DNA from 2 places in the Micromonospora sp. NPDC049799 genome. Region 2 is predicted to be linked to the other one. Evidence: riboswitches for the same ligand, from Rfam matches in the RefSeq annotation. Region 2 holds a riboswitch; the other holds the start of a gene.
What was found. A riboswitch is a leader RNA that binds a small molecule or an ion and turns the genes downstream of it on or off. The one in region 2 is predicted to bind S-adenosylmethionine.

Region 1 (19,107 bases), on a different contig from region 2:
CCTCGACCAGATCACCGCGCTCGGCGCGATCCGGGCGTTCCTGCCGACCCACTTCAGCACCGCCTGGCTGGGCCTGCTGTCGACACCGGTGCAGACCGACGACGTGGTGCGCGGCTGCATCTCCGCGATCAGCTACGCGACCCTGTTCTGGGGCCTGGCCTACTGGCGCTTCACCCGCAAGGACGTGACGAGCTGAACCCGCCCCCGCCCGCCCCGCCCGCCCCGCGCCCTCGGCGGGCACTGGTGGCTGCAGTTTCGGGGAAAGTGTGGCCATCCAGCGCGGAATGGCCACTCTTTCCCTGAACTGCGACGCCGGGCACGGGTGGGTGATCCAGCACGGGTCGTCGGTCACCGGTACCACCGGCTGTTCGGAGCCGTGGTGGCCTGCCGGCAATCGGCGTGCCGGGACTGCCACTGCCGTAACGCCTGGCGGATCCGGTCGCCCTCGGTGCGGGCGGTCGTCGCCTCGCCGGTAGTCGATCCAGTTCGTCGGCGACCCGGTCGAGGTAGGCGTGAACCTGGTTCGGGTCGAGGCCGTGCCAGCGCCGCTCGTCGAAGGTGGCGGCGCGGACGTGCGACGGAAGCAGTCGCTGCCCGGCTCGGTAGATCACGGCGGTCACGCCCTCTCCACGTGGGTGATGTGTGCGCACCGGGGCGGGCGGGGTCGACCGGCACGTCCGCGCGTTGGCGTACCGGCCGGAGCCGGGCACCCGCCCCGGGCCCTTCCCCGTCCCGCGGACGCCCGCGGGCAGGCTTCAGGTGGTCGGTGTGCCGGCTCCGGACAACCCGCCGGTGTACGACGACTGCGCGCTCGGATCAAGGCGGGCATCCTCAAGCCCGGAGACGAGCTGCCGAGTACGCGAGAACTGGCCGACCAGTACGAGACGAGTCCCGTCACCGTGCGGAAGGCCGTCGACATACTCATCGAGTCGGGTGAGTTGCTGGGTAGGCAGGGGTTGGGCGTCTTCGTCAGCGTCCGAGAGCGACCACTGAGGCGTCGTTCGGATGCCGGCCGCCGCGCCACACGTGATCCGTGCCCGCCTGACCGAGGGGGCGTGTCACGTCACAGCAGCGGCGCTGACGGGGTCGGCTCGGGCAGGTCGGGCGGCTCGGTGGTCGGCGTCGGGGTCGGCTCGGGGAGCTTCTTCCAGGCGCTCACCCCGATCCGGCCGGTGTTGCCCAGGTCGATCGGCCCGTCCGGGTCGACGTCCTGCGGGGGTCGGCCTGCCGTCGGTGCCACCTCCAGGCGCTCCCCGTTGGTGGCGACCACGGTCGGGTCGGTGACCAGGTTGCGCCAGAGCACCGCCGCCCCGGCCCGCTCGCCGGGGCGCAGGGTCAACGGGCGGGGCGGGTCGTCGAAGCCCGAGGTGATGCCCGTCGCCCCTCGACCACCCGGACCGTGATCGGCTTCCCGTCGGCGTCGAACAGGCGCAGGACCGGATATCCGCGCAGCGGGTAGGGGTCGCTGCCGCAGTTGACCAGTTCCACACCCATCGCCCGAAGGCCCATCGCGGCGCTGGTACCCATGGCCCGGATCCGTACGCCCGAGGGTGGACACGCGGTCGCCGGCTCGCCCGTGACCGGGCCGTCGGCCGCCGGGGCGGTCCTTCCCGGCGCCGGGTCGGCTGCGGGTCGCGGAGGGGACGGTGCGAGGCCGCACCCGCCGAGCAGCAGCACTCCGGTGACCGGCAGGCCGAGCAGAGCGGTCCGGCGGCGCGCACCGGCGGGTCGAAGGGTCATGATCCGATCCTCGCACCCGGCGCTCAGCAGATGGGATCACACCTCGGCGGTTCGGCCGGCATTGCGTAGACTCGGCGGCACAACTGAATACCTCATCCAGAGGGGCTGAGGGATACGGCCCGACGACGCCCCGGCAACCACTCCGCGCGCTCATCGCTGAGCGACCGGCGGGGCAGGTGCCAATTCCGTCCCCGCCGCACGGTGCGATGCGGGGAAAGATGAGAGGACTCTCGACATGACGTCGACGCTCGCCCCCTCCGGCATCGACACCACCGCCAGCCCCGCCCGCGCCCTGGTCTGCCGCGCCTGTTCGGCGCGCTACCCGCTGGCCGCCCAGCACGCCTGTTACGAGTGTTTCGGGCCGCTGGAGGTCGACTACGACACCGCCGCGCTGGCCGCCGTCACCCGCGAGCAGATCGAGGCCGGCCCGCAGAACATCTGGCGGTACGCGGCGCTGCTGCCCGCCGGCCAGGACCCGGCCACCCGGGTGACCCTGGACCCGGGGCTCACCCCGCTGGTCGCCGCCCCGCACCTCGCCGCGGAGCTGGGCATCACCGCGCCGCTGTGGGTCAAGGACGACAGCGCCAATCCCACCCACTCGTTCAAGGACCGGGTGGTGTCCGTCGCGCTGACCGCCGCCAAGGCGCTCGGCTTCACCCGCTTCGCCTGTGCCTCCACCGGGAACCTGGCCAACTCGGTCGCCGCGCACGCGGCCCGCGCCGGCACGCCCTCGGTGGTCTTCATCCCCAGCGACCTGGAGCAGGGCAAGGTCGTGACCACCGCCGTCTACGGGGGCGAGCTGGTCGCCATCGACGGCTCGTACGACGACGTGAACCGCCTCTGCGGCGAACTGGTGGAGACCGACGAGTTCGAGGACACCGCGTTCGTGAACGTGAACGTCCGGCCGTACTACGCCGAGGGCTCCAAGACTCTCGGCTACGAGGTGGCCGAGCAGCTCGGCTGGCGTATCCCCGCCCAGGTGGTCATCCCGATGGCCTCCGGCGAGCTGCTCACGAAGATCGACAAGGCGTTCTCCGAGCTGGTCGAGATCGGCCTGGTCGAGGCACCGGCCGGCGGCTGGAAGGTCTTCGGCGCCCAGTCGGCCGGCTGCAACCCGATCGCCACGGCCCTGCACGCCGACAGCGACACGATCACCCCGGTCAAGCCGACCGGCATCGCCAAGTCGCTCAACATCGGCGACCCGGCCGCCGGCGTGTACGCGCTGGAGGCGGTGCGGCGTACCGGTGGCTGGATGGAGTACGTCGACGACGACGAGATCCGCGCCGGCATCCGGCTGCTGGCCCGGACGACGGGCGTGTTCGCCGAGACCGCCGGCGGGGTGACCGTGGCGGTGCTGCGCAAGCTCGTGGAGTCCGGCAGGCTCGACCCGACCGCCGAGACCGTCGTGTTCAACACCGGTGAGGGCCTGAAGACCCTCGACGCGGTGGCCGCCGAGGTCGGCCCGACCCACCGCATCAAGCCGTCCCTGCGCGCCGCCCGCGACGCCGGCCTCCTCGGCTGACGACGCGCTTCCCGCCATGATCGTCTGCACGCGAGCGGCCCGACACGCCGCACCGTCGACCGCTCCGGTGCAGACGATCATGGCTGGCCAGCCGCGCCGGAGGCCGCGTCGGTCGAGGGGTGGCTCGCCCGGACGGGGGATCGGGCCGATCCGCGCGGTAACCGGCTTTTCGCGGTGAGTGCGGAAAACGCGCCGTCAAGGACTTGACGACAGGAACCGGGCGGCGCAAGATGCTCCGTGCGGGAGGGCGTTTCGCCGGAGACTTTGATAGTTCTTACGACCCAACGCCGGAGGCGTTGTGCGATCGTCCCTCCCGACCAACGTTCCGAGGGCCAGCGGTTAAATCGCTGGCCCTCGGTGTTTCTCCGGAGCATCCTCGCCACATGAGCATCGTCGTCGCGCCCTTCGACACCGCCGACCCGGCCGCGGTCGACGAGGCACACCGCATCGCCACCGCTGCCACCGTCGCCGACGTCCCGGACTTCCCGGTGGACGAGCGGGAGGAGTTCGGCGTCACGCTGGCCCACCCGATGCCCGGCAACGTCTTCGTGCACGCGCTCGCCCGGATCGACGGAGTGGCGGTCGGGCGCGTCCAGGTGCGGCTGTCGCAGCTGGACAACACCGACCTCGCCAGCGTCACCATCGAAGTCCACCCGGAGCATCGCCGGCGCGGGGTCGGTCGGGCGCTGTTCGCGTACGCCCGCCGGGTGGCCGTCGACGACGGCCGCAAGCGACTGTTCTGGAACGCCGTGGCGACCCTGCCCGGCGGGGCGGTGCGGCCGGAGGCCGGTGCGGCCTTCTCCGCGGCGATGGGTGCGAAGCCGGCGCTGGCAGAGGTCCGCCGCCGGCTGGACACCACCCGAACCAGCCAGGTCGAGCTGGACGACCTGCTGGCCGACGCGCGGTCGAGGGCTGCCGGCTACCGGGTGGTGGGGTGGCACGGTCGGACGCCCGACGAGTACGTCGCCGACGTGGCCCGGCTGGAGAGCCGAATCATCTCCGACGCGCCGATGGGTGACCTGGAGATGGAACCCGAGAAGATCGACACGGACCGCATCCGGGGCATCGAGGTCGTCCTGGCGGCCAGGGGCCGGCGGGCCTACCACCACGGCGCCGTGGACCCGGCGACCGGGCGGCTGGTCGCCTGGACGATGCTCGACGTGGGCGCGTCGGCACCGTGGCACGCCTGGCAGCAGACCACCATCGTCGACCCGGACCATCGCGGCCATCGGCTCGGCCTGCTCGTCAAGATCGAGAATCTCCGGTACGCGTTGGCCCGTGAACCGCGGCTGACCGCGATCGACACGTGGAACGCCGCCGTCAACGACTACATGATCAGCATCAACGAGCGGATGGGTTTCCGGGCCGTCGACGGCTGGACGGACTGGCAGCTGGTCCTCTGAGCAGGCTCGCCGCCCGCGCGGCCCACGGTCGCAGCACCGGCTCGCCGTAGCCGCCGGCGGCCAGACCCGCCCGCCGCTCGAACGTGTTCCCTCGCCCGTAACTGCCGGTCAGGCCGTACGACCAGAGGCACGCCAGCCAGTACGTGGGCCAGAACAGGGGTCCGAGCAGCGCGTACTGCCGGGCGTGCCGCAGCTCGTGACCGAGCAGGTCGGCCCGGTCCGGGTGGAGCAGCCACTCCGGCGGCCGGCGGGTCAACACCACCGAGCCCACCGTGAAGCACTCCTGACGGGGTATCCGCAGGCGGTAGCCGCCGGCCACGATCACCCCGTCCGGCGTACGCACCCGCCGGGTCCGGGCCAGCGTGGCCAGCACCAGCCCGACCGGGGTGGTGCCGTTGAGCCAGGTGGCCCGGGCGCAGGTCCGCTGCCGCACCATCCCAGCATGCGACCGGTCGTCCACGGCCGCCATCGGGCGACCGGCCGCTGACGATCCGTGTTGTGACACTGCTCTACTGATCTGGGGGCTTTCTGTTGCATGATGGCGGGCATGACGGAGACCCCGCACCCCCTGTACGACAGGCACGCCGAGACCCTCAACCGCGCGCTGACCGCGATCACGGAGCGGGGGTACTGGTCCGCCTACCCCGAGTCACCCAGCCCGCGCGTGTACGGCGAGACCGCGGCCGCCGACGGCAGGGCCGCCTTCGAGGCGTACCTGCACGGCGACTTCCCCCTCGACCAGCCCGGTGACGGCGGCACGGTCGCCACCGAGGCGAGTCCGTTCGGCCTGGAGCTGGGCGTTCGCTATCCGCACGCCGCCGCCGACCAGCTCGTCGGCGCCGCGACCGCCGCCCTGCCCGCCTGGCGCGACGCCGGCCCGCAGGCCCGCGCGGGCGTCTGCCTGGAGATCCTCGACCGGCTCCACAAGCACATCTTCGAGCTGGCCAACGCCGTGCAGTTCACCAGCGGCCAGGCGTTCGTGATGGCCTTCCAGGCCGGCGGCGCGCACGCGCTCGACCGCGCGCTGGAGGCGGTCGCCTACGCGTACGCGGAGATGACCCGCCACCCCGGCACGGCCGGCTGGGAGAAGGCCGCCGGCAAGGGCGACCCGCTGCGGATGACCAAGACGTTCCACGTGGTCCCCCGGGGCGTCGCGCTGGTGATCGGCTGCAACACCTTCCCGACCTGGAACTCCTACCCGGGGCTCTTCGCCTCGCTGGTCACCGGCAACCCGGTGGTCGTCAAGCCGCACCCGCGCGCGGTGCTGCCGCTCGCGATCACCGTGCGCTACGCCCGGGAGGTGCTCGCGGAGGCCGGGTTCGACCCGAACCTGGTGCTGCTCGCGGCCGAGGCCCCCGGCGAGACGCTCGCCTCGACCCTGGCCCTGCACCCGTCCGTGCGGATCGTCGACTTCACCGGCTCCACCGAGTACGGCGACTGGCTGGAGGCCAACGCGCGGCAGGCCGCCGTCTACACGGAGAAGGCCGGCCTCAACACCGTCGTGGTCGACTCCACCGACGACTTCGCCGGCATGTGCCGCAACCTCGGCTTCACGCTGACCCTGTACAGCGGCCAGATGTGCACCACCTCGCAGAACATCCTGATCCCCTCGGGCGGCATCGAGACCGACCAGGGGCACAAGAGCTTCGACGAGGTGGCGGGGGGCATCGCGGCGGCGGTCGGGAAGCTCACCGCCGACCCGGCCCGCGGCGTGGAACTGACCGGCGCGATCGTCAACGACGGGGTGCTGGAGCGGCTCGACGAGATCACCAAGGTCGGTGAGCCGGTGCTGGAGTCGCGTACGGTCGAGCACCCCGCCTTCCCGGGCGCCGTGGTGCGTACGCCGACGATCGTCAAGCTCGCCGCCGACGACAACGCCACCTACTCGCGGGAGTGGTTCGGGCCGATCTCCTTCGCCATCGCGACCGACTCCACGGCGCACAGCCTGGAGATCCTGCGCTCGACGGTCGGCGAGAAGGGCGCCCTCACCGCGGCGGTCTACTCCACCGACGAGGCGGTGCTGGACGCCGCCGAGGCGACGGCCATCGAGGTCGGCGTGCACCTGTCCTGCAACCTGACCGGCGGCGTGTTCGTGAACCAGTCGGCGGCGTTCTCCGACTTCCACGGCAGCGGCGCCAACCCGGCGGCCAACTCGGCCCTCACCGACGGCGCCTACGTGGCGAACCGCTTCCGTGTCGTCCAGAGCCGCCGCCACGCCTGACCCGGCGACGGTGAAAGGAAGGGCCCCTCTTAACGCCTGGCGTAGAGGAGGGGCCCTTCTCAACACTCAGGCGGGGCGGCGCATCTGGAGTTCGGTGAGCGCGGGGATCTTCGGGTGCGGAACGCGTACGCCGGTGTCCTCGAAGCCCAGCCGCTGGTAGGCGCGGTAGGCCCGCTCGTTGCCGACCACCACCTCCAGCATCAGCTCCGGCCGCCCGCAGGTGCGTGACCACCTCGCCACCGCCTCGACCAGGTCGCCGAGCAGGCCGGTGCCCCGCCAGGCCGGGGTGAGGTAGACGGCGTACACGACGGTCAGGCCCGGCTCGTCCGGCGTCGCGGTGCCCCCGGCATGCCCGACGAGGCGGCCTCCCGGGTCCGCCACGAACTGGGCGTTCCCCGTGCCCGCCGACGCGTACGCGATCCGGGCCGCGTACTCGGCGTGCGGTCGGGCGGCGGCGTCGGCGATCGTCTCCAGGAACGCCAGCGGCGCGTCCGCGAGCATCTCCAGCCGCAGCGCCCGCATGCGGGCGGCGTCCCGGGGATGGACCCGCCGGACCGGTGCCCTCCGCGCGGCGGGCCACCCGCCGGTGTCCCGTCGGGACGGCAGCCGCACCGCGCTGGGCATCCCCGGACCGGTTGTCATGAGCGCATGCCTACCACAGCGACGGGCGACGATGCCGATCGCACGGAATGCGCCCGATTTGTGGTCGTGCGTGGCCGTCACGCCTCGTGTAGCGTGCGATTCCGGTCACCGATTCAGCGGCCGTCGCCGATCGCCGAACGGTGGTCCCCGGCGGCCGGCGTGCCGGTTCCCGGGTCGTGGAATGCCGCGCAGAGTGAGGAAGTGCACCGTGGCACAGGGCACCGTGAAGTGGTTCAACTCCGAAAAGGGCTACGGCTTCATCGCCGTCGACGGCGGGCAGGACGTCTTCGTTCACTTCTCCGCTATCGAGATGGACGGCTACAAGGCGCTGGACGACGGCCAGCGGGTGGAGTTCGAGATCGCCCAGGGCCAGAAGGGCCCCCAGGCGGAGCGGGTCCGCGTCATCGCCTGACCGGCGACCGGCCCGCCGGGAGCGCCGGGCAGGGGCTGCGGTGCGCGTACGCACCGGGGAGGATCATGAGCCTTTCCAGCTGTCGCTGAGGAGGGTTCTTTGTCCGACCAGCAGCCTCCGGCCACTCCGTCCCCCGGTCCCGGAGACCCCGACCCGTCGGTGCGGCCGACGGGTGACCCCACCGCGCCGCAGCCCGGCCCGGCGCCCCAACCGTGGGAGCCGACCATGGCCCCCGGGGCGTACGGCGCCCCGCCGCCCGGCCCGTACGGCGGCCAGCCGTGGTACCCGGGTGGTCCGGCGGCCTGGCCGGCCCCGGCGTACCCCGGCGGGTGGTTCCCGCCCGGATTGGACCCGAACGATCCGCTGGTCAACCCGCCCGGAGCCGGCGTGGGCGGATGGTGGGCGCGCTGCGTCGGCGCGGTCCGACGCGGCTGGCCCCTGCTGGTGCCGATCCTGCTGCTCACCCAGGTGCTGCCGGCGGCGCTGGTGTCCCTGCTCTCGCTGGCGGTCGACCCGACCGCGCGGTGGGACGCCGACCTGGCCGAGAACCCCGACGCGCTTCCGGACACCTTCCTCGCCGACCTGGCAGCGATGTTGGGCGTGCTCGTCGGTGCGCTGGTGATCTTCGGCCTGGTCCAGGCCGTCGGCTGGGGGGCCGGCACCTGGGTGGTCGCCCGCCAGGCGGCCGGCGAGCCGGTGAGCCTCGGCGGGGCGTTGCGCCACGGCGCCCGCCGGGCCCTCGGTCTGTGGGGGTGGAGCCTGCTGGTGGGCGTGCTGGTCGGGGTCGGTGTCTGCTTCTGCGTCCTGCCCGGGATCTACCTCGTGTTCGCGCTGAGCCTGGCCGGGCCGGTCTACCTCTTCGAGCGGCAGAACCCGATCGGTCGCGCGTTCCGGATGTTCCACGAGCGGCTCGGCCTGGTGCTGGGTCGGATGGCGTTGGTGGCGGTCGCCTTCGTGGTCGTGTCGGTGGTGGCCGGCATCGTCGAGGCGGTCGGCGGGCTGCCGTTCGGCACCACTCCGCTGGATTCGCCCGGTACGGCGGTCGGGATCGTCGTGGTGAGCCTGACCGGTGCGGTGCTGGCCCTGCCGGCGTACCTCGCCTACCTCGTCGGCCTGGTCGTGACGTACGCCGAGCAGCGGGCCTGCGAGGGTCCGGTGAACGCCGCGCGACTTGCCGCGGAACTCGGCTGACCGGGGCACTCGTGCTTGCACTCGGCAGGGGAGAGTGCTAAACAAGTCATTGGCACTCGCATACCGTGAGTGCCAATGGTCGGGGCGGTAGGGCCACGGCCGCAACGGCGCCCAGTCGCTGGTGCGGCACATGGCCGGTCGTCGCGGGCTATCCGGCCCGGCCGAGGAGACGTCGTCGTCGCCAGGTGGCGACGTCCCCAAGGTGCGTACACCAGGCGGCCCATCCGGGACACACACTCGGGTGGCCCGTGAGTGTCCAGGAGGACAACGCCGTATGGCCAAGATGATCGCGTTCGACGAAGAGGCGCGCCGCGGCCTCGAGCGGGGCATGAACCAGCTCGCCGACGCCGTGAAGGTGACGCTCGGCCCCAAGGGCCGCAACGTCGTGCTCGAGAAGAAGTGGGGTGCCCCCACCATCACCAACGATGGTGTGAGCATCGCCAAGGAGATCGAGCTCGAGGACCCGTACGAGAAGATCGGCGCCGAGCTGGTCAAGGAGGTCGCGAAGAAGACCGACGACGTCGCCGGTGACGGCACGACGACGGCGACCGTCCTGGCCCAGGCCCTGGTCCGTGAGGGCCTGCGCAACGTGGCTGCCGGCGCCAACCCGATGGCCCTGAAGCGGGGCATCGAGGCGGCCGTGGCCAGCGTCTCGGAGGAGCTGCTGAAGCTCGCCAAGGACGTCGAGACCAAGGAGCAGATCGCCTCCACCGCCTCCATCTCCGCCGGTGACAGCACCGTCGGCGAGATCATCGCCGAGGCGATGGACAAGGTCGGCAAGGAAGGCGTCATCACCGTCGAGGAGAGCAACACCTTCGGGCTGGAGCTGGAGCTCACCGAGGGTATGCGCTTCGACAAGGGCTACATCTCCGCGTACTTCATGACCGACCCGGAGCGTATGGAGGCCGTCTTCGACGACCCGTACATCCTGATCGTCAACAGCAAGATCTCGTCGGTGAAGGACCTGCTCCCGATCCTGGAGAAGGTCATGCAGGGCGGCAAGCCGCTGCTGATCATCGCCGAGGACCTGGAGGGCGAGGCCCTGGCCACCCTGGTGGTCAACAAGGTCCGGGGCACCTTCAAGTCGGTCGCCGTCAAGGCGCCGGGCTTCGGTGACCGCCGCAAGGCCATGCTGACCGACATCGCCATCCTCACCGGTGGCCAGGTCATCAGCGAGGAGGTCGGCCTCAAGCTGGACGCCGTCAGCGTCGACATGCTGGGCCGGGCCCGCAAGGTCGTGGTGACCAAGGACGAGACCACGATCGTCGACGGTGCCGGTGACGCCGAGCAGATCCAGGGCCGGGTGAACCAGATCCGGGCCGAGATCGACAAGAGCGACTCCGACTACGACCGCGAGAAGCTGCAGGAGCGCCTGGCCAAGCTGGCCGGCGGTGTTGCGGTGATCAAGGTCGGCGCGGCCACCGAGGTCGAGCTCAAGGAGCGCAAGCACCGCATCGAGGACGCCGTCCGCAACGCGAAGGCCGCCGTCGAGGAGGGCATCGTCCCGGGTGGTGGCGTCGCGCTGGTGCAGGCCGGCAAGACCGCCTTCGACAAGCTGGACCTCGCCGGTGACGAGGCGACCGGCGCGCAGATCGTCCGGATCGCGCTGGACGCCCCGCTGCGGCAGATCGCCGTCAACGCCGGCCTCGAGGGCGGCGTCGTGGTGGAGAAGGTACGTAACCTCGACGCGGGCCACGGCCTCAACGCCGCCAACGGCGAGTACGTGGACCTGCTGGCCGCGGGCATCATCGACCCGGCCAAGGTGACCCGGTCGGCGTTGCAGAACGCTGCGTCGATCGCGGCGCTCTTCCTCACCACCGAGGCCGTCGTGGCGGACAAGCCGGAGAAGACCCCGGCCGCCCCGGCTGGTCCGGGTGGCGGGGACATGGACTTCTGAGTCCGGTTTCCTGAACGCCGAAAGGGGCGGGCCGCGTCAGCGGTCCGCCCCTTTCCGTGTTCCGCGCTGGCGACAGCGGCGCGCTCCCGCCTGTCACGTCGGCAGGGGCCGCTGGTTGCGCCGCTTGTGTGCCCGGTCGTACGGCTGCCGGATCTGGACCGGTTCGTCCACCGGCGTGACCGGCTCGTCGGCCGGTTGGTCGGCGCCGGTCATCTCCGCCCGCTGCTCGGCGTCGCCGTAGTCGAGTCGGTCGAACGGCAACGGGCCGGGCAGTTCGTCGTCCGTGGTCATGAGAGCCTCCTCTACCGAAACGGTAGGGGGCGTCGATGACCCATGCGGGCGAATGACGTTATCTGGGTCTATATCCCATTCGCCCCTTTATTGATCTCCGAGCGTCCTCCGGTACAGGAAGAACACCCGCTCGATCCGCGCGCCCGCGCTGCCCGAGTAGAACGGCACGGGTCCCACCCAGCCGATCTGCGCGGTGTCGATTCCCGCCGCCCGCTGGTCGGCCAGGCAGCGCCGCAGCAGCACCCCGCCGATACCCGAACCCTCGGCCGCCGGCGCCGTGCCCATCGGGCCGAACCAGCTGGGCCGGGACGACCCCCACGCCGCGAAACCGAGCAGCTCGCCCTCGCGTTCCGCCAGGTGGCAGCCCGCCCGGTCACGGCCGAGCGACCCGGCCAGCTCCTCGTCCCACGAACCACCGAAGGTGGAACGGGCGAAGGCCGTCAGCGCCGGCAGGTCCGCCGGCTCCGCGCGCCGTACCGACACACCCTGGCCGGCCAGCCGCGCCTCCGCGGTCTCCGTCGGCCGCAGGGCGGGGGATCCGGCGTACGACAGGTCGGCGGTCATGTTCCACGCCGTCCGGTCCTGCGTGTAGCCGAGCGCCAGTGCGGCGCAGACCGCCGGGGTGTAACGCACGTCGATACCGGGCCAGCCGTACCAGGGCGGGTTGCCGGCGAGCAGCACTTCGGCCGCGCCCAGCCCGGCGAGCGTCCGCTCGGCGTACGACAGCAGCGCCCGCCCGACGCCGCGCCGACGGTGCGCCGGATCCACCGCCACCAGGTCGACGTGCCCGAGTCGGGTGTCCCGCCCGGAGATCGAGCAGACCACCGTCCCGACCAGCTCTGCACCCCGGTACGCGCCGAGCGCCACCACCGGCCGGTCGGCGCCCGCCCGGATCCACAACGTGTCGATCAGGGCGTCCGCCTCGGCCGCGTCCTCGGGCAGGTCCAGCGCCCGCCGGCACAGCCCCACCACATCCGGCACACGGTCGGCGGCCAGCTCGGTGACGATGATCTCCGCGTCCATGGTCGCCGACCCTAGAGCACCGGGGGTCACCTGTTAAGAAGGGGCCCTTTCACCTCACCAGGCGTTAAGCGGGGGCCTTCCTTACCGCCCTTCCTTACCGCTGGGCGGCCTGGACGGCGGCGTACGCGTCGACCAGCCCGGCGCCGACGACGTTCCGCGGGTCGCCGCAGGTGTCCGTCGGCACCTGCGCGGGTGTCGCGGTCTCGGCGAGGATCCGCCGCGTCCGGTCCAGGTCCCCGACCAGCGCCGGGTTCGCCGACCACATCAGCGCCACCACGCCCGCCACCTGGGGGGTCGCCATGGAGGTGCCGCTGAGCGACCCGTACCCGCCCCCGGGCATCGCGGAGAGGACCTCCTCGCCCGGCGCGACCAGGTCCGGCTTGGCGACCCCGCCTGGTGCCGGTCCCCGCGACGAGAAGCTGGCCACCCGGCGCCGGTCGTCCACCGCGCCCACGGTGAGCACCTCCGCGTACGGCGCGGGCGGATCGTCGAGCGAGCCACAGGAGGGTCCGGTGTTGCCGGCCGCCGCGACGACCATGATCCCGGCGGCGTCGAGCGCGGCGGCGGCCGGCCGGAGCACGCCCGGGTCGCAACCCTCGATCGATGGGCAGCCCCACGAGTTGGTGAGGATCTCCGGCGCGCGGGCGGGGCGACCGTCGGTGAACGGGTCCCCGCCGGGCGGGAACGGGGCGAGCATGAACTGGAGGCAGTCCAGGTAGTGGGCGGGGTTGCCCAGGTTGCGGTCCAGGTTGACGCAGCCCACCCAGCCGGCGCCCGGGGCCACCCCGACGCCGTTGCGGCCCACCGCGCTGCCGACCGTGTGGGTGCCGTGGCCGCCCTGGTCGGTGGGGAAGCGGGTGGCGTCCCACGGGTCGTACCAGGAATCGTCGCCGCCCCGGAAACCCTCGGCCAGCGCCGGATGCCTCCCGTCCACCCCCGAGTCGGAGCTGCCCACGGTGACGCCGGTGCCGGTCACTCCCAGCTCCGACCAGACCTTGTCCGCGCCGATCAGGCGGACGTTCCACTCCGGTCCGGTCGGCGCGGGGGCGTCGCCCCGGGTCACGCCGGCCGGCTCGGGCAGCGGCCGTACCCGCTGGCTCACCAGCACGCGGGCCACCTCGGGCCGGCCGGCCAGCCAGGCCCGCACCGCGGGGCCGCCGTCCACCTCGATCGCGTTGACCAGGTAGTACGAGGTGTGGTCGAGCCGCAGCCAGCGCAGGTCCCGGCGCAGGTCGGCCTGCGTCCGGTCGGCGGTCTCCACGAGCCGCCGGTAGACCTCGGTCGCCCGTGCGTCCCGCCCCGCCTTCCCGGGTGCGGTGGGGACGCCGCTCAGGTCCGCCTGGTCCCGGAGCACCACCAGCAGCCGCTCGCCGTGCAGGCCGGGTTGACCGGGGCCGACCGCGACCACCCCGACGGTGGCCAGCAGGACCGCGGCGGTCACCCCGGCCACCCGCCGGCGCGGCAGACCGCCGCGGGGACGGGCGAACAGCACGCCGTACGCGACGGCGAGCACGGCCGCGACGGCGAGCCCGGCGCCGGCGGCAGCCGCCACCCAGTACGGCACGTCGCGGGTGTTGACCAGGACGACGCTGATCTCCTCGGGATCGGTGAACGCCAGCGGGCCGAACACGCCGAGCCCGACCAGCCAGCCGGTCGCCGGGCGCGTGACCGCCGGCCCCGGGTCGGGTTCCGCGCCGGCCGGACCGGTGTCGGTGGAGATCGGGGCGGTGTCGGCCGACCGGCGGGTCGCCATGGCCAGGGCGGCGAGCGCGAAACCGGTCGGCGGCAGGGTCAGCAGGAGCGGCAACTGGGCACCCGACTGGCCGACCCCGGCCCCCAGCAGCAGCAGCGCCACCCCGGCGACCAGTCCGCCGACCAGCACCAGCCGCGCCGGCCGGGGCGGCGTGCCGACCGCGAACACCGACCAGAAGGCGTCGTCCAGCAGCGCGGTGGCCACCATGCCGACCGCCGCCGCCGCGAGGACGGCGAGCAGGGTCTCCAGCAGCCCGCCGAGCGCGCCCACCCACACCCACGGCAGCAGCAGGGCCAGCCCGGCGGTCACCCCGAGCCTCCCCACCGCGATCTTGCAGTTTGGGTCGCTCGATTGCGGCCTTCGCCCCATTCGCCCCGGCAGAAAGTGCAAGATCGCGGGAGTGGGCCGGGTTGCGTCGCTCGTGCGGGTGCGGCCCAGCCGGCGGGCGGCGAGGGCGGCTACGGCGGCGGTGACGGCGAGGGCCGCGAGGTAGGCCTCGTGGTGCACCGGGGGGAGGGCCCGGAGCAGCCCCAGCAGCCCCAGCACGAGCACCCCGGCCAACCAGACCCGGCCCGTCGCCCGGACCGCCGCCGAGCGCGGCACCAGCGCCAGCGCCAGCGCGGGCGCACCGGCCAGCAGCACCGTGGCCAGCGCCACCACCGGCCACAGCCAGACCGCCCGGTCCAGGCCCGACGCGAGCAGCACCTGGTCGGTCAGCCACCCGCCGAACTGGGAGACCACGGTGAACCCGACGATCCAGAGCCCGGTGAACACGGCCGCCACCACCGCCCATGGACCCGGGCGGGGCGGAGCGGGATGAACGGGTCGACCGGGGGGAAACGGTGGGCCGATCTCCATGCCCCGACAGTACGGCGCGGGCGGTGCATGCCGTCGGACGGCCACGACCGCTACCGTGGAACCGTGCGTGACCCCAACGTGTCCCGGTCCGTGGCCGGCCAGCTCTCGCCCGAGCGGCGTGCCGCCGACCTGCGCCGACTCCGGGCGGAACGCTTCGACGTCCTGATCATCGGCGGGGGTGTGACCGGAGCGGGCGCCGCCCTGGACGCCGCCTCCCGAGGTCTCAAGGTGGCCCTGGTGGAGGCGCGCGACTACGCCGCCGGCACCTCCAGCCGGTCCAGCAAGCTCATCCACGGCGGCCTGCGCTACCTGGAGCAGTTGGAGTTCCACCTGGTGCACGAGGCGCTGACCGAGCGCGGGCTGCTGGCCACCCGGCTCGCACCGCACCTCGTCCGGCCGGTGCCGATCCTCGTTCCGCTGCCCGCCGGTAACGGCATCCGGGACCTGCCGGCCCGACTGTTCCGCCGCTCCTACTACGGGGCCGGCGTGGCCGCGTACGACGCCTTCGCGGGCGTCTTCGGCGGCGGTCGCGGGATGCCGCTGCACCGGCACCTCACCCGCGAGGGTGCCCGGCGGATCTTCCCCAGCCTGCGTCCCGACACCCTGGCCGGCGCCATCCGCTACTACGACGGGCAGGTCGACGACGCCCGGCTGGTGGTCACGCTGGCCCGGACGGCGGCCAGCCTCGGCGCGACCGTGGTCACCAGCACCCGGGCGGTCGGCCTGATCCGGCAGGCCCGCGAGGTGACCGGCGTCCGGGTCCGCGACCTGGAGGCGCCCGCCGGCTCCGAGGCCGAGTTCGAGGTACGCGCCCGGGTGGTCATCGGCGCCACCGGCGTGTGGAGCGACGACATGTCGCGGATGCTCAACGACGTGGGGCTGCGCCCCGGCATCCGGGTGCGGGCCTCCAAGGGCGTCCACCTCGTGGTGCCCCGCTCGGCGATCACCGGTGAGGCCGGCCTGATCCTGCGCACCGCCACCAGCGTGCTCTTCGTCATCCCGTGGGGTGGGCACTGGATCATCGGCACCACGGACACCGACTGGCGGCTGGACCGCTCCCACCCGTCCGCCTCGGCCCGTGACATCGAGTACCTGCTCGACCAGGTCAACACGGTGCTCGACCGGCCGCTCACCACCGCCGACATCGAGGGCGTGTACGCGGGCCTGCGGCCGCTGCTGGCCGGCGAGGCCGACTCCACCTCGAAGCTGTCCCGCGAGCACGCGGTCTTCGAGCCCATGCTCGGCCTGCTGCTGGTGGCCGGCGGCAAGTACACGACGTACCGGGTGATGGCCTCGGACGTGGTCGACCGGGCCGCGCACCGGCTCGGCGCGGTCCGTCCGTCGCGTACCGCCGACCTGCCGCTGCTCGGCGCCGACGGGTACGCGCCCATGTGGCGGGACCGGGCCGACCTGGCTCGCCGGCACGGCGTGCCGGTCGGAGTGGTGGAGCACCTGCTGGAGCGGTACGGCACCCTCACCCGCGACCTGCTCGCCCTGATCGACGCCGACCCGCTGCAGGCCTCCCCGCTGGCCGGTGCCCCGGAGTACCTGGCCGCCGAGGTGACGTACGCGACCCGCGCCGAGGGGGCGCTGCACCTGGAGGACGTGCTGACCCGGCGTACCCGGATCTCGTTCGAGACCGCGCACCGGGGCCTGGACTCGGCCGAGCACACCGCCGAGCTGATGGGCGCGGTGCTCGGGTGGGACGCGGCGACGCGTGCTCGCGAGGTGGAGCACTACCGGGCCCGGGTGGAGGCCGAGCGGCAGTCCCAGCTGATGCCGGACGACGCCACGGCGGACGCGGCCCGACTGGGGGCGCCGGACGTACGCGGTTTCGCGGCCGACCGCGGTGGTGACGGCGACCCCGCTGAACTTCCGTCGTCCTCCCGCTGACCGATGGTCCGAAAGACCGTCCATCATCGATGCCCGACCGGTCGGCCGGTTTCGAGCGCTACCTACGGTGGGGTAGGTTGCGGCGCGTGGTTCCCCCTTCCTGGTCGCGTCCGGTCCTTTTGTCCGTAGCCGTGCTGACCGTGATCGTGCTCGCCGGCTGCTCCGGCGCCGACGCCGGTGGAGCGCCCCGAACGGACGGGTCCGCGGCGGGCCGGCCGGGGCTGCCGGGCGCGGCCACCGCCGAGAAGGGCCGGGTCAGCCTGTTGCAGAAGGTCGGCGACGACGGCCCGCTGCGGAGCCTCAACGTGCAGGCGGACGGCCGGTGGGAGTGCGCCGACTGCGCCGGGGACGGTGTCACGTCGACCGGCGCCCTCGACGCGGAACAGGTGAAGCGGTTGCAGGACCTGCTCGCCGACCCCGGGCTGGCGAAGGAGACCGACCAGGCCCGGGAGTACCGGGTGAGCTGCATCGACGCGCTCACGTCGAGCCTGGTCACCACGGTCGGGCTGATCACCTCGCAGGACTGCCCGGGTGAGGAGAAGCCACCGGTCGCGTACGAGATCCTGCTGCTGCTCACCCAGGCCACGCCGGCCGAGCCCACCGCCTGAGCGGCCCCGTCAGAGCACCTTGCCCGGGTTGAACAGCCCGTCCGGGTCGAGCGCCGCCTTGATCGCCCGGTGCACCCGGACGCCGACCGGGCCGATCTCCCGGGCCAGCCAGTCCCGCTTGAGCAGGCCGACGCCGTGCTCCCCGGTGCAGGTGCCACCCAGGTCCAGGCCGAGCCGCATGATCTCGTCGAACGCGCGCCGGCCCCGCTCCAGGCTCCCCGGGTCGGCCCGGTCCACCACGATGTTCGGGTGCATGTTGCCGTCCCCGGCGTGCCCCACGACGCCGATCGGCACCTCGCACTCCGCCGCGATCCGAGCCACCCCGTCGAGCAGGGCGGCCAGCGATCCCCGGGGCACGGCCACGTCGTCGATGACCAGCCCGCCGGTGCCGTCCGGGTACGTCTCGGCCGCGTACCTCTCCATCGCCGGATGGGCGAGCCGGCGGGCCTGCAACAGCGCCGCGGCCTCGACCGCGTCGGTGGCCGCGTAGACCTCGTCGGCGCCCGCCTCCTCGCACACCCGGGTCAGGCCGGCCAGGTCGTCCGGCGCCCGGGAGCCGGTGTCGACGGCGGCCAGCAGCAGCGCCTGCGCGTCGGTGCGCAGACCCATCGGCCGGTACGCCTCGATCGCCCGCAGGTGGGTCTGGTCGAGCAGCTCCAGCAGGCTGGGGGAGAGGCCCTGGGCGGCGATCTCGGCGACCGCCGTGCCGGCCGCGGCGGTGGACGGGAAGACCGCCACCATGGTCAACGACTCCGCCGGGGCGGGCCGCAGGGCGACGGTCACCTCGGTGATCACCCCGAGGGTCCCCTCGGATCCGACGAACAGACGGGTCAGGTCGTAGCCCGCCACCCCCTTGGCGGTACGCCGGCCGGTGCGCAGCACCTCGCCGTCGGCGAGCACCACCTCCAGGCCCAGCACGTACTCGGTGGTGACTCCGTACTTGACGCAGCACATGCCGCCCGCGTTGGTGGAGACATTGCCGCCGATGGTGGACGACTCCCAGGAGCCGGGGTCGGGCGGGTACCAGAGGCCCTGCTTCGCGACGGCGGCGGCGAGCGCGGCGTTGACCACGCCCGGCTGCACCACCGCGATCCGGCTGACCGGGTCGATCTCTCCGATCGCGTCCATCGCGACCGTGCTGAGCACCACCGCGCCGTCGACCGCGTTCGCCGCGCCCGCCAGCCCGGTCCGCGCCCCCTGCGGCACCACCGGTACGCCGTGCCGCGCCGCCGCCCGCACCACCGCGACGACCTCTTCGGTCGTCCGTGGGCGGGTGACCACCAGCGGCGTACCGGACGCGCAGAGGTCGGCCTCGTCCCGCTCGTGCATCCGGAGCAGGTCGGGGTCGGTCAGCACGGCGTCGTCGCCGAGGGCGGCGCGCAGCTCGTCGAGGAGGGGGGTACCAGCCATGCCGGGAAGGCTACGGTCGTCGCCACGTGATCATCAACCGGCGCGGGGCGGGGCTAGATTGGCCGCCATGCTCTATGTCGACCGGCCGGCCTGGCCCTGGCGCGGGCGGCTCTGGTCGCATCTGATCAGCGACGTCTCCCCGGCGGAGCTGCACGCCTTCGCCGAGGCGTTGGGCGTGTCCCGCCGGGCCTTCGACCGGGACCACTACGACATCCCGGCCGAGCGCTTCGCCATGGCGGTCTG
Region 2 (9,339 bases):
GCAGGATGGAGGCGGTGGACGACACGAACACATGTTCGCATGGTTGGGGTTCGCACCGCACTGACCTGCCCGAACGACGGTCACCAGCTCAACGGTCGGTCCGTTCCAGGAGCGTCTTGAGCGCCGTCAGGTCCTTGCGGTTGGCCCGACGCATCGCGGCGGACAGCACCGGCGCGGCGACCGAGGCGAACCCACTCGGCTCACCCCGGTTGCGCAGCGTCATCCGGGTCCGTCCGCCGCCGTGGGGCTCCCACCGGTAGGTGGTCTCCATCGGGAAGGGCCCCTGCGCCGTCCGCATCACCAAGCGCTCGCCCGGAACCAGCTCGACGATCTCGTACGTGTAGGCGAGCCGACGGCCGAGGAAGTGCGCCACGAAGGCGACCCGGGAACCCGGCCGCGCCGGCGGGGGCGTCAACCACTCGACCGACTCGATGTTGACGTACCAGGACGGCGCGTTCGTCGGATCGCCCGCGTACGCGGCCACCTCGACGGGCGGACGGTCGATGACAACCTCGGACACCACATCCACCACCACCGACCCTCCCCGCCCCTCGGATCCCCAACAATCCTCCCACCCCCACCCCCCACCCCCGACCCCCCTGACCGGAGTTGATCAAGAGGTTCGCGTCAGGTTGGGGCCGGATCCTGACGCAAACTCCTTGATCAACGGGGGATGGGGCCCGGTGTGGGTCAGCCCACCGCGGTGGGGGAGGGTGGGGCACTGTCGCCCTGGGGGGCCTCCGGGGTCATCAGGCGGACGATCTCGGCGCGGTCGGTGGCCGACGGCAGGCCCCACTCGGGGTGGTAGCCGTACACCTCGCGCAGCGGCGTGGAGGAGGTGCGGCCGTCGAGGACCTCGATCGCGTCCGTGTCGATCAGGCCGGGGTGTTCCACGCCGCACGCCTCGGCGACCTTGACCAGGTCCCGCCGCAGCGTCTTCACGTAGTTGGCGGCGCGCACCGACTTCAGCGTCGGGTCCAGGCCCCGAGCCAGCCAGGGGTTCTGGGTGGCGACGCCGGTGGGGCAGGTGTCGGTGTGACACTTCTGGGCCTGGATGCAGCCGATCGCCAGCATCGCCTCCCGGCCGACGTTGACGATGTCGCAGCCCAGCGCGAACGCCACCACCGCGTTGTCCGGCAGACCCAGCTTGCCGGCGCCGACGAAGACCACCTGCTCGTGGAGGTCCCGCTCGGCGAAGACCCGGTAGACCCGGGCGAAGCCCTGCTGGAACGGCAGCGACACCGAGTCGGTGAAGATCAGCGGCGCGGCGCCGGTGCCGCCCTCGCCGCCGTCGACGGTCACGAAGTCCACACCCCGGCCCGTGTCCCGCATCAGCGTGGCCAGCTCCTCCCAGAAGCCGAGGTCGCCGACGGCGGACTTGATGCCGACCGGCAGGCCGGTCTCGTCGGCGAGCAGCTCCACCCAGTCGAGCAGGCTGTCGCAGTCGGAGAACTCCGCGTGCCGCGACGGGCTGACGCAGTCCTCGCCCTCCGGGATGCCCCGGGTGGCGGCGATCTCCGCCGACACCTTCGCCCCCGGCAGCAGACCACCCAGGCTGGGCTTCGCGCCCTGGCTGAGCTTGACCTCCAGCGCGCGTACCGGAGCGCCGGCCACCAGGTCCCTGAGCCGGCTCAGGTCGAAGCGCCCGTGGGAGTCCCGGCAGCCGAAGTACGCCGTACCGAGTTGGAAGACGAGATCACCGCCCTGGCGGTGGTACGGCGACAGCCCGCCCTCGCCGGTGTTCTGCAGGCAGCCGGCCAGCGCCGCACCCTTGTTCAGTGCGGTGATCGCATTGCCCGACAGCGAGCCGAAGCTCATCCCGGAGATGTTGACGACGGACTCCGGCCGGAACGCCTTCGCCCGGCCGCGCGCGCCGCCGAGGACCTTCGCCGCCGGCAGGCGTACGTCGTGACCCGCCGTCGGGGACGACGGCGGCACCGCCCGGCCGAAGGTCCGGTGCTTGATGATCGGATAGCCCGGGGTGTACTCGATGTCGTTGTCCGTGCCGAAGCCGAAGTAGTTGTTCTCCTGCTTCGCCGACGCGTAGATCCAGCGCCGCTGGTCACGGGTGAACGGCCGCTCCTCGTTGTTGCCCGCCACGATGTACTGCCGCAGCTCCGGCCCGATCGCCTCGAGCAGGTAGCGGGCCCGCCCGATCAGCGGGAAGTTGCGCAGCAGGGCGTGGTCGCGCTGGAGGACGTCGCGGGCGGCGAGGCCCGCGAGGGCGGCGGCGACGACGGGTACGGCTCGACCGGTCCACTTCATGCCAGGGGGGTTTCTCCGCCCGCGCGGCCGGTCAAACAGGGCGGGGGACTCACCTCGGCGCGATGATGTTGACCATCCAGGGCGTGCCGAACCGGTCCTCGCACTGCCCGAACTCGTCGCCCCACATCTGCTTCTCCAGCGGCACGCCGACCGCCCCGCCCGCGGACAACTGCTCCCACCAGCCGCGCAGCTCGTCGGCGTCGTCGCCGCTCAGGGAGATGGTGTTGGCGTTGCCGCGCCGGAGCTCCATGCCGGGGGGCAGGTCCGAGGCCATCAGCACGTGACCCGCGGCGGTCCGCAGCAGGCCGTGCATGATCTGGTCGGCGTACGACGGGTCCTCGGTGCCGAACTCGCGGAACGTGGTCAGCGAGAGGTCTCCACCGAACACCCGGTGGTAGAACTCCATCGCCTCCCGCGCGTTGCCGGCGAAGTTCAGGTACGGGTTGAGTTCTGACGCCATGAGCTCCTCCTCGAGGTCGACGGCCGGCGTCATCCTCGCACCACCCGCTGTGGTCGGAAGGGTGTACACGCCGTACGGGTGCGGCGACCCCCCGTGGGCCGCCGCACCCGTACCCGTACGTGTTCGGTCAGTCGCGGAAGGACCGGCGGATCACGCCGCCGACGAGCACGCACCACGTGTCGGTGGTGAGGGAGCCGTCCTGCGGGAGCCCGTGCAGGTCCTGCAACTCCTTGACGGCCTTCTTGGTCGTGTAGTCGTACTCGCCGGTGACCGCGACGTCGGTGTAGCCGCGGAAGTTGAGCAGGTACTGGATGGCACTCACCGGCAGGCCGGCGGCGTCCTTGGCCAGCTCCGGGGCGAGGGTCTCCCAGGTGGGCGCGGTGAGGGTGGCGTCGACGTCGACCGGGATGCCGTTGCGCGCCTGCCAGTCCTGCACGGCGGCGACGGTGGCGGCGTCGAACACACCGGTGGTCGGCACGGTGTAGCCCCGGTACAGCAGCAGGTACTGCGCGGCGCGGACGGTCGGGGCGCTGACGAACCGCCACACGTCCGGCCAGCGGCGGGCCGGCACGTCGGACAGGTTCGTGTCGAGTGCGGCGAAGACACGGCGGCGCAGGGTGGGGAACTGGCGGTAGAAGGCGGCACCCGGGCACTGGGTGGTGCGGAAGTCCCAGTGGCCGAAGATGTCGTGGGCGTGCAGCCCGTACCGCTGGCAGATCGTCACGCAGAGCTTCACCAGCGAGTCCAGCAGCGCGTCCGGGGGCGTCTCGGTGACGTACGTGCCCTCGTTCTCGATGCCGATGGACCGGGTGTTCTCGCCCGGGCAGTGCGCGGACACCATCTGCCGGTCGCCGGCGGCCAGCCGCTCCAGGCTGCCGCGCCGTCCCTCCAGGACGTACCCGCCCCGGCTGATGGTGAAGTGCTGGCCGGTGTCGGACCAGCCGTTGCCGTCGATGTGCAGGTTCTGGCAGTCGCGGGCCAGCTTGATCGCCTGCGCCTCCGAGTAGTCGGTGACGTTCGGGAACGCCATGTGGTGCACGATGATCTTGTTGGTGGGGATCGTGCTGACCGACAGCGGGTCGGCGGGCGGGCGGGCGCCCCACTCGTCGCAGCTCAGGATCCAGTCCAGATCGGTGCCGGTCTCGGCCCGTGCGGCGGACGGAAGGGCGAGTTCGGTGCCGACGACCGCGACGGTGGCGGCGCCGAGGCCGGCCCGCAGCAGGGTCCGGCGGTCCAGTTCGGAACGGTCGACGGGCATGGCATCTCCTCGGCGTCCGGCGATGGGGGTGGGAGCCGCGTGAAAATCAGCTCCATGAGCCGTGCGTGCTGTGGAGGATATTGCCAACGAGGCGGCGGGCGCTAGAGGTCACCGCCGATCAGATCCCTACAGGACCTGGGAGAGGAACCGCCGCAGGCGAGGGTGTTCGGCCGCCTCGAAGATCGCGGCCGGCTCGCCGGCCTCCAGCACCACGCCCCGGTCCATGAAGGCGACGGTGTCGGCCACCTCGCGGGCGAAGCCCATCTCGTGGGTGACCACGATCATCGTCATGCCCTGGGCGGACAGGTCCGCCATCAGCGCGAGCACGCCCTTGACCAGCTCCGGGTCCAGCGCCGAGGTCGCCTCGTCGAAGAGCATCACCTGCGGCTGCAACGCCAGCGCGCGGGCGATCGCCACCCGCTGCTGCTGACCGCCGGACAGCTGCGCCGGCCGCGCGTCCGCCTTCGCCGCCAGCCCGACCAGCTCCAGCTGCGTACGGGCGACCGCCACCGCCTCGTCCTCGCCGAGCCGTCGGATGCGCCGCAGGGCGAGGGTGACGTTGCGCAGCACGCTCATGTGCGGGAAGAGGTTGAACTGCTGGAACACCATGCCGACCCGCTGCCGCAGGGCGTCCGGGTCGTCGCGCAGGACGCTGCGCCCGTCCAGCAGCACGTCGCCGCGGTCCGGCTCGATCAGGCGGTTGACCGTACGCAGCAGAGTGGACTTGCCGGAGCCGGACGGCCCGATCACGCAGGCGGTCGCACCCCGGGGCACGTCCAGGTCCACGCCGCGCAGCACCCGGTTGGGCCCGAAGGCCAGGTGCACGTCCCGGACGCCGACGCTCACCGAGGTGGTGGTGTCGATGCTCATCGCGGGTTCCCTCCCCGGGCTCCCGGCAGCGCCAGGTCACCCTCGTCGTCGTCGGCCACCGCGGTGGCCGGCCGGCCGTGCCGCAACCGCCGGTCGATCCAGTTCACCGCGTGCGTCAGCGGCACGGTCAGCGCCAGGTAGAACAGCCCGGCCAGCAGCAGCGCGGACTGGTTGCCGGTGTTCGCCGCGTAGTCCTGTCCGATCCGGAACAGCTCCCGCTGGCTGGCCAGCAGGCCCAGGAAGTAGACCAGGCTGGAGTCCTTGATCAGCGCGATGAGCTGGTTCACCCAGGCCGGCAGGACCCGTCGGACGCCCTGCGGGATGATGACCACCCGCATCGCCTCACCCCACGAGAAACCCAGCGCGCGGGCCCCCTCCAGCTGCGCGGCCTCCACCGACTGGATGCCGGAGCGGAAGATCTCCCCGATGTACGCGGCCGCGATCAGCGACAGCGCGAGGATGCCCAGCGGGTAGGGGTTGGGACCCCACACCTCCATGCCCAACGGTGCCAGGCCGACGCCGATCAGCAGGATCGTCGCCGCCGCCGGAAGCCCTCGGAAGACGTCCGTGTAGACGCGGGCCGGCCAGCGCAGCCACCGCGTCCGCGAGATGCCCGCGACGGCCAGCAGCATGCCCAGCACCGAGCCGAGCAGGGCGGCGGAGACCGCCAGGATCAGCGTGTTGGGCAGCCCGACGGTGAGCATCTCGGGTAGTGCCTCGCGCATGGAGTCCCCGTCGAAGAACGTCTCCCACAGGGTGCTCAACGGATCCATCAGTGTCTCCCGCCGTCCCACTCGTGCCGTTGCCTGTTGTTAGGAAGGGGCCCCTGCACCTTGTGAGGCGTTAAGAAGGGGCCCTTCCTTTCACGCGGCCGGGACGGCCACGGTGCCGCTGCCAGGGGTGAAGTCGGCCGGGATCGGCCGGCCCGGGTAGTACTGCGCCTGGAGCTTCGTCCACGTGCCGTCCGCGATCACCTCGTCGAGGGCCTTGTCCAGCGCCTCGCGCAGCGCGTCGTTGTCCTTGGCGAACGCGTACGCGGTCGGGGCCGGGCTGAGCTCCTTCGCCGCCACCTTGATCCTGCCGTTGCTGTCCGCGGCCGACTTCTCGCCGATCTCCGCGGGCGCGATCCAGGCGTCGGCGGTGCCGGCCTTGAGCTGGTTGATCGCGCCGTTGTAGTCGGGTACCCGGACCGGGTTCAGGTTCCGGCCCGTGGCGTAGTCGTCCTGGACGGTGCCCTGCACGACCACCACCCGCTTGCCGGCCAACTGGTCGAAGCTCGTGATCGTCGAGTCGGCCGGCACGTCCAGGCCGAAGTAGCCGAAGTCGTAGCCGTTGCCGAAGTCGACGGTCTTCTTCCGCGCCTCGGTGATGGTGATCGAGGAGCTGCCGACGTCGAACTTGCCGTTGGCGACCTGGGAGAGCAGCGCCGAGAAGTCGGTGCCGACGAACTCCACCGTGAGGCCGATCTTCGCGGCGGCGGCGACGAGGAGGTCGTTGTCGTAGCCGGTGAACTTTCCGTCCCGGAGGAACACGTTCGGCGGCGCGTCGGTGAGCGTGCCGGCCCGCAGCACACCGGGCTGCAGCAGGTCGTACGGGTTGTCGGCGGCGGACGAGGCGTCCTCGCCGCCGCAGGCGGTCAGGGTGGCCGCGCCGACGACGGCGGCGACGCCCAGGGCGGCGGCACGGGTGAGGGCAGGAAGGAATCGCACAGGTGTCTCCGAGGGGTTGCGCAGGCGGCGGGCACGGGCGTGCGTCGCCGGCGGTGCGCCGCGAGGCGTACCGCTGGGTGTGGGGCAGGTGGAGTGGTGAAGCGGCGCGGTCAGCTACACGCGGCGCTGCAGACCCGCATCATGTCGACGTGGCGGCGCCGGGTCAGGGCCGGCGGCGGGACGCAACTGCGAGCGGACATGGTTCTCCTCAGTGGGCCGTGTCGGCCTGGGAACCAGGCCACGCTTGCACCGGAACTGCTCCGGTGCCTGGTCTTCACCCGGGGCACCCCTACGTGGACGAGGGTTGCCGGCCAGCGAGCCGGGGCTTGACGCTGGCGCTCATGACCTGGTGACGACACTAGCAACGGCCTCGGGTGGATCGTCCAGCCGATATGACCACGCTCACCCGGTCCCGCCCGTCACTCCTCGATCGCGCCGCCCACGCGGCGCAGGTGGGCGCGGAACGTGTACGCGGGATCGGCGGCGCGACGGTCCAGGTAGTCGGCGAAGGCGGTCTGGTCGCGCAGCGTCTCCCCGGCCCGGATCCGGTGTGCCTGCAGCCGCTCGGTCCGCCGGATCCCCTCCGCCGTCGTCAGCACCTCACCGGCGCGGGCGGCGGGCAGGAACAGCACGCCGTCGTCGTCGGCGACGACGAGGTCGTCGGCGGTCACCAGGTGCGCCCCGAACCGGGCGCTGGTCAGCGTGGCGGGCTCCCGCTCGTCCAGGCGCGTGGGGCCCAGCGGCAGGCTGCCGTAGCTGAACACCGGGAGACCGATCTCGATCAGCTCGGGGGTGTCCCGGTGCAGACCCCACACGACCAGCCCGGCGACCCCGGCCGTGACCGCCTCCAGCGCGGTCAGGTCACCCACGCAGGCCTCGTCTGTCCGCCCGCCGTTGTCGACCACGAGGACGTCACCCGGCGCCGCGTGGGCGTACGCCTCCAGGAACACGTCCACGCTGCCGTGGTGGCGTACCGGCAGCACCCGGCCGGCGAGCCGGTGACCGGCCACGACGGCCCGCACGCCGGCCGGCGCCCCCCGCAGCGGCACCCCGAGGCGTACGCAGGCGTCGGCCACGGTGGGCGTGGACAGGTCGGCGAAGCGTTCGATCATGAGGTTCCTCCCGACGGGTGCGGGATGGTCCGGCCGGCCACCCCGCTCCACGGGAACACGGCCGGTCTCTGCCGGCCAGGTCCAGTTCCCGTCCGGCGGCCACGTCCGGCGGAGCCCGACAGGACTACTTCCCGGCACAGCGGGTAGCCGCCGCCGGGCGGCGGGGGCCGTCGATGAGGATGCGGAGGTGCCGTGGAAGCCACGATCGTCGGCGTGGTGATCGTCGTCGCGCTCCTGGCGCTGCTCGGCGCCCTCGGTGTGCGGATCGTCCAGCAGTACCAGCGCGGCGTCGTCTTCCGTTTCGGCCGCGTCGTGCTGCCCGTCCGGGAGCCCGGCCTGCGGCTGATCATCCCGGTCGTCGACCGTATGGTGCGGGTCAGCATGCAGACCACGGTGATCGCCGTGCCGGCGCAGGGCGCCATCACCCGCGACAACGTCACCCTGACCGTGGACGCGGTCGTCTACTACCGGGTCGTGGATCCCGTGAAGGCGCTGGTCAACGTGCGGGAGTACCCGGCGGCCGTCCTCCAGATCTCGCAGACCGCGCTGCGGTCGGTCATCGGCAAGGTCGACCTGGACACCCTCCTCGGGGACCGGGACAAGGTCAACGAGGACCTCAAGAACGTCATCGACGCGCCGACCGAGGGGCCCTGGGGACTGAGCATCGAGCGCGTCGAGGTCAAGGACGTCGCGCTGCCCGAGGGCATGAAACGTTCGATGTCCCGCCAGGCCGAGGCGGAGCGGGAACGCCGGGCGCGGGTCATCGCGGCCGACGGCGAGTTCCAGGCGTCCCGGCGCCTCGCCGACGCGTCACGGGCGATGGCGGCCACCCCAGGCGCGTACCAGTTGCGGCTGCTGCAGACCGTGGTGGACGTGGCGGCCGAGAAGAACAGCACCCTGGTGATGCCCTTCCCGGTCGAACTGCTGCGCTTCTTCGACCGGCTCTCGCAGTCCGGCACCGGGGCCGCCGCGGCGCCGGTGAGCGAGGGTCCGTCGGCGACGGCCGGGGAGCCGGCGGCGCAGCCCGCGTCGGTCAGCGGCGACGGCCACCGGCGGGAGCGCCCTCAGCGGTAGTACGCCACCACCGGCGCGCGCGCCTCGTCGTGCAGGTACGGGCCGTCCTGTCGGGCGGCCCGGGGCGCCGCGCCCGGCGGTTTGATCGCGTCGAGCTGCTCGGCGGAGAGCGCGAACACGACCCGGCCCAGCCCGGAGCGGGCGATCGCCCCCGCGCACATGCCGCACGGCTGGCAGCTGGTGTACATCGTGGTCACCGCCGCCTCGTCGGGCGTCAGCGACCGTGCCGCCCACCGGGCCAGCTTCAGCTCCGGGTGGGCGGTGACGTCGTCCCCGGTGACGGTCGTGTTGCGGTCCTCGGCGAGGACCGCGCCGTCCGCGTCCACCAGCAGGGACCCGAACGGTGGGTCACCCGCCGCCCGCGCCTCGCCGGCCAGCGCGATCGCCCGCCTCAGATGCCGTTCGGTGTCTGCGTCCACGGCGTCAGGCTAGTCGGGGCGCCGGGCCCGCGCCGGCCGGGTCTCAGACCGCCGCCGCCGACTCCGCCGCCGGTTCGCCCGCCTGCCCGGGTACGACCACCGCGGGCACCTTCGGCAGCGTGAACACGAACCGCGCCCCACCCGTGTACGTCTCGTCCAGGGTGAGCGTGCC

Region 1: it holds a riboswitch for S-adenosylmethionine, as region 2 does, so the genes downstream of both, thrC (threonine synthase) here and AB0I76_RS13735 (ABC transporter substrate-binding protein) in region 2, are expected to answer to the same signal.

The regions. Positions count from the first base shown of each region.
Region 1 covers NZ_JBFAMU010000026.1:2,375-21,481, reverse strand. Annotated here, with positions in the region: gene AB0I76_RS04435 (ABC transporter permease subunit) at 1-196, shown strand, start outside; partial or broken gene AB0I76_RS04430 (DivIVA domain-containing protein) at 349-620, opposite strand; partial or broken gene AB0I76_RS04425 (GntR family transcriptional regulator) at 804-977, shown strand; gene AB0I76_RS04420 (DUF4232 domain-containing protein) at 1,064-1,339, opposite strand; gene AB0I76_RS04415 (DUF4232 domain-containing protein) at 1,336-1,740, opposite strand; SAM riboswitch class I at 1,830-1,965, shown strand; gene thrC (threonine synthase) at 1,976-3,262, shown strand; gene AB0I76_RS04405 (GNAT family N-acetyltransferase) at 3,646-4,665, shown strand; gene AB0I76_RS04400 (hypothetical protein) at 4,604-5,101, opposite strand; gene paaN (phenylacetic acid degradation protein PaaN) at 5,213-6,886, shown strand; gene AB0I76_RS04390 (GNAT family N-acetyltransferase) at 6,953-7,510, opposite strand; gene AB0I76_RS04385 (cold-shock protein) at 7,737-7,940, shown strand; gene AB0I76_RS04380 (hypothetical protein) at 8,166-9,131, shown strand; gene groL (chaperonin GroEL) at 9,406-11,028, shown strand; gene AB0I76_RS04370 (hypothetical protein) at 11,122-11,319, opposite strand; gene AB0I76_RS04365 (GNAT family N-acetyltransferase) at 11,407-12,342, opposite strand; gene AB0I76_RS04360 (S8 family serine peptidase) at 12,437-14,881, opposite strand; gene AB0I76_RS04355 (glycerol-3-phosphate dehydrogenase/oxidase) at 15,032-16,846, shown strand; gene AB0I76_RS04350 (hypothetical protein) at 16,978-17,454, shown strand; gene AB0I76_RS04345 (FAD-linked oxidase C-terminal domain-containing protein) at 17,464-18,864, opposite strand; gene AB0I76_RS04340 (DUF4031 domain-containing protein) at 18,932-19,107, shown strand, end outside.
Region 2 covers NZ_JBFAMU010000145.1:664-10,002, forward strand. Annotated here, with positions in the region: partial or broken gene dinB (DNA polymerase IV) at 1-25, opposite strand, end outside; gene AB0I76_RS13705 (SRPBCC family protein) at 89-520, opposite strand; gene AB0I76_RS13710 (FMN-binding glutamate synthase family protein) at 691-2,265, opposite strand; gene AB0I76_RS13715 (VOC family protein) at 2,315-2,725, opposite strand; gene AB0I76_RS13720 (N-acetylmuramoyl-L-alanine amidase) at 2,853-3,983, opposite strand; gene AB0I76_RS13725 (amino acid ABC transporter ATP-binding protein) at 4,110-4,847, opposite strand; gene AB0I76_RS13730 (amino acid ABC transporter permease) at 4,850-5,626, opposite strand; gene AB0I76_RS13735 (ABC transporter substrate-binding protein) at 5,717-6,562, opposite strand; SAM riboswitch class IV at 6,798-6,909, opposite strand; gene AB0I76_RS13740 (RraA family protein) at 6,982-7,674, opposite strand; gene AB0I76_RS13745 (SPFH domain-containing protein) at 7,867-8,748, shown strand; gene AB0I76_RS13750 (nucleoside deaminase) at 8,739-9,167, opposite strand; partial or broken gene AB0I76_RS13755 (ATP-binding protein) at 9,211-9,339, opposite strand, start outside.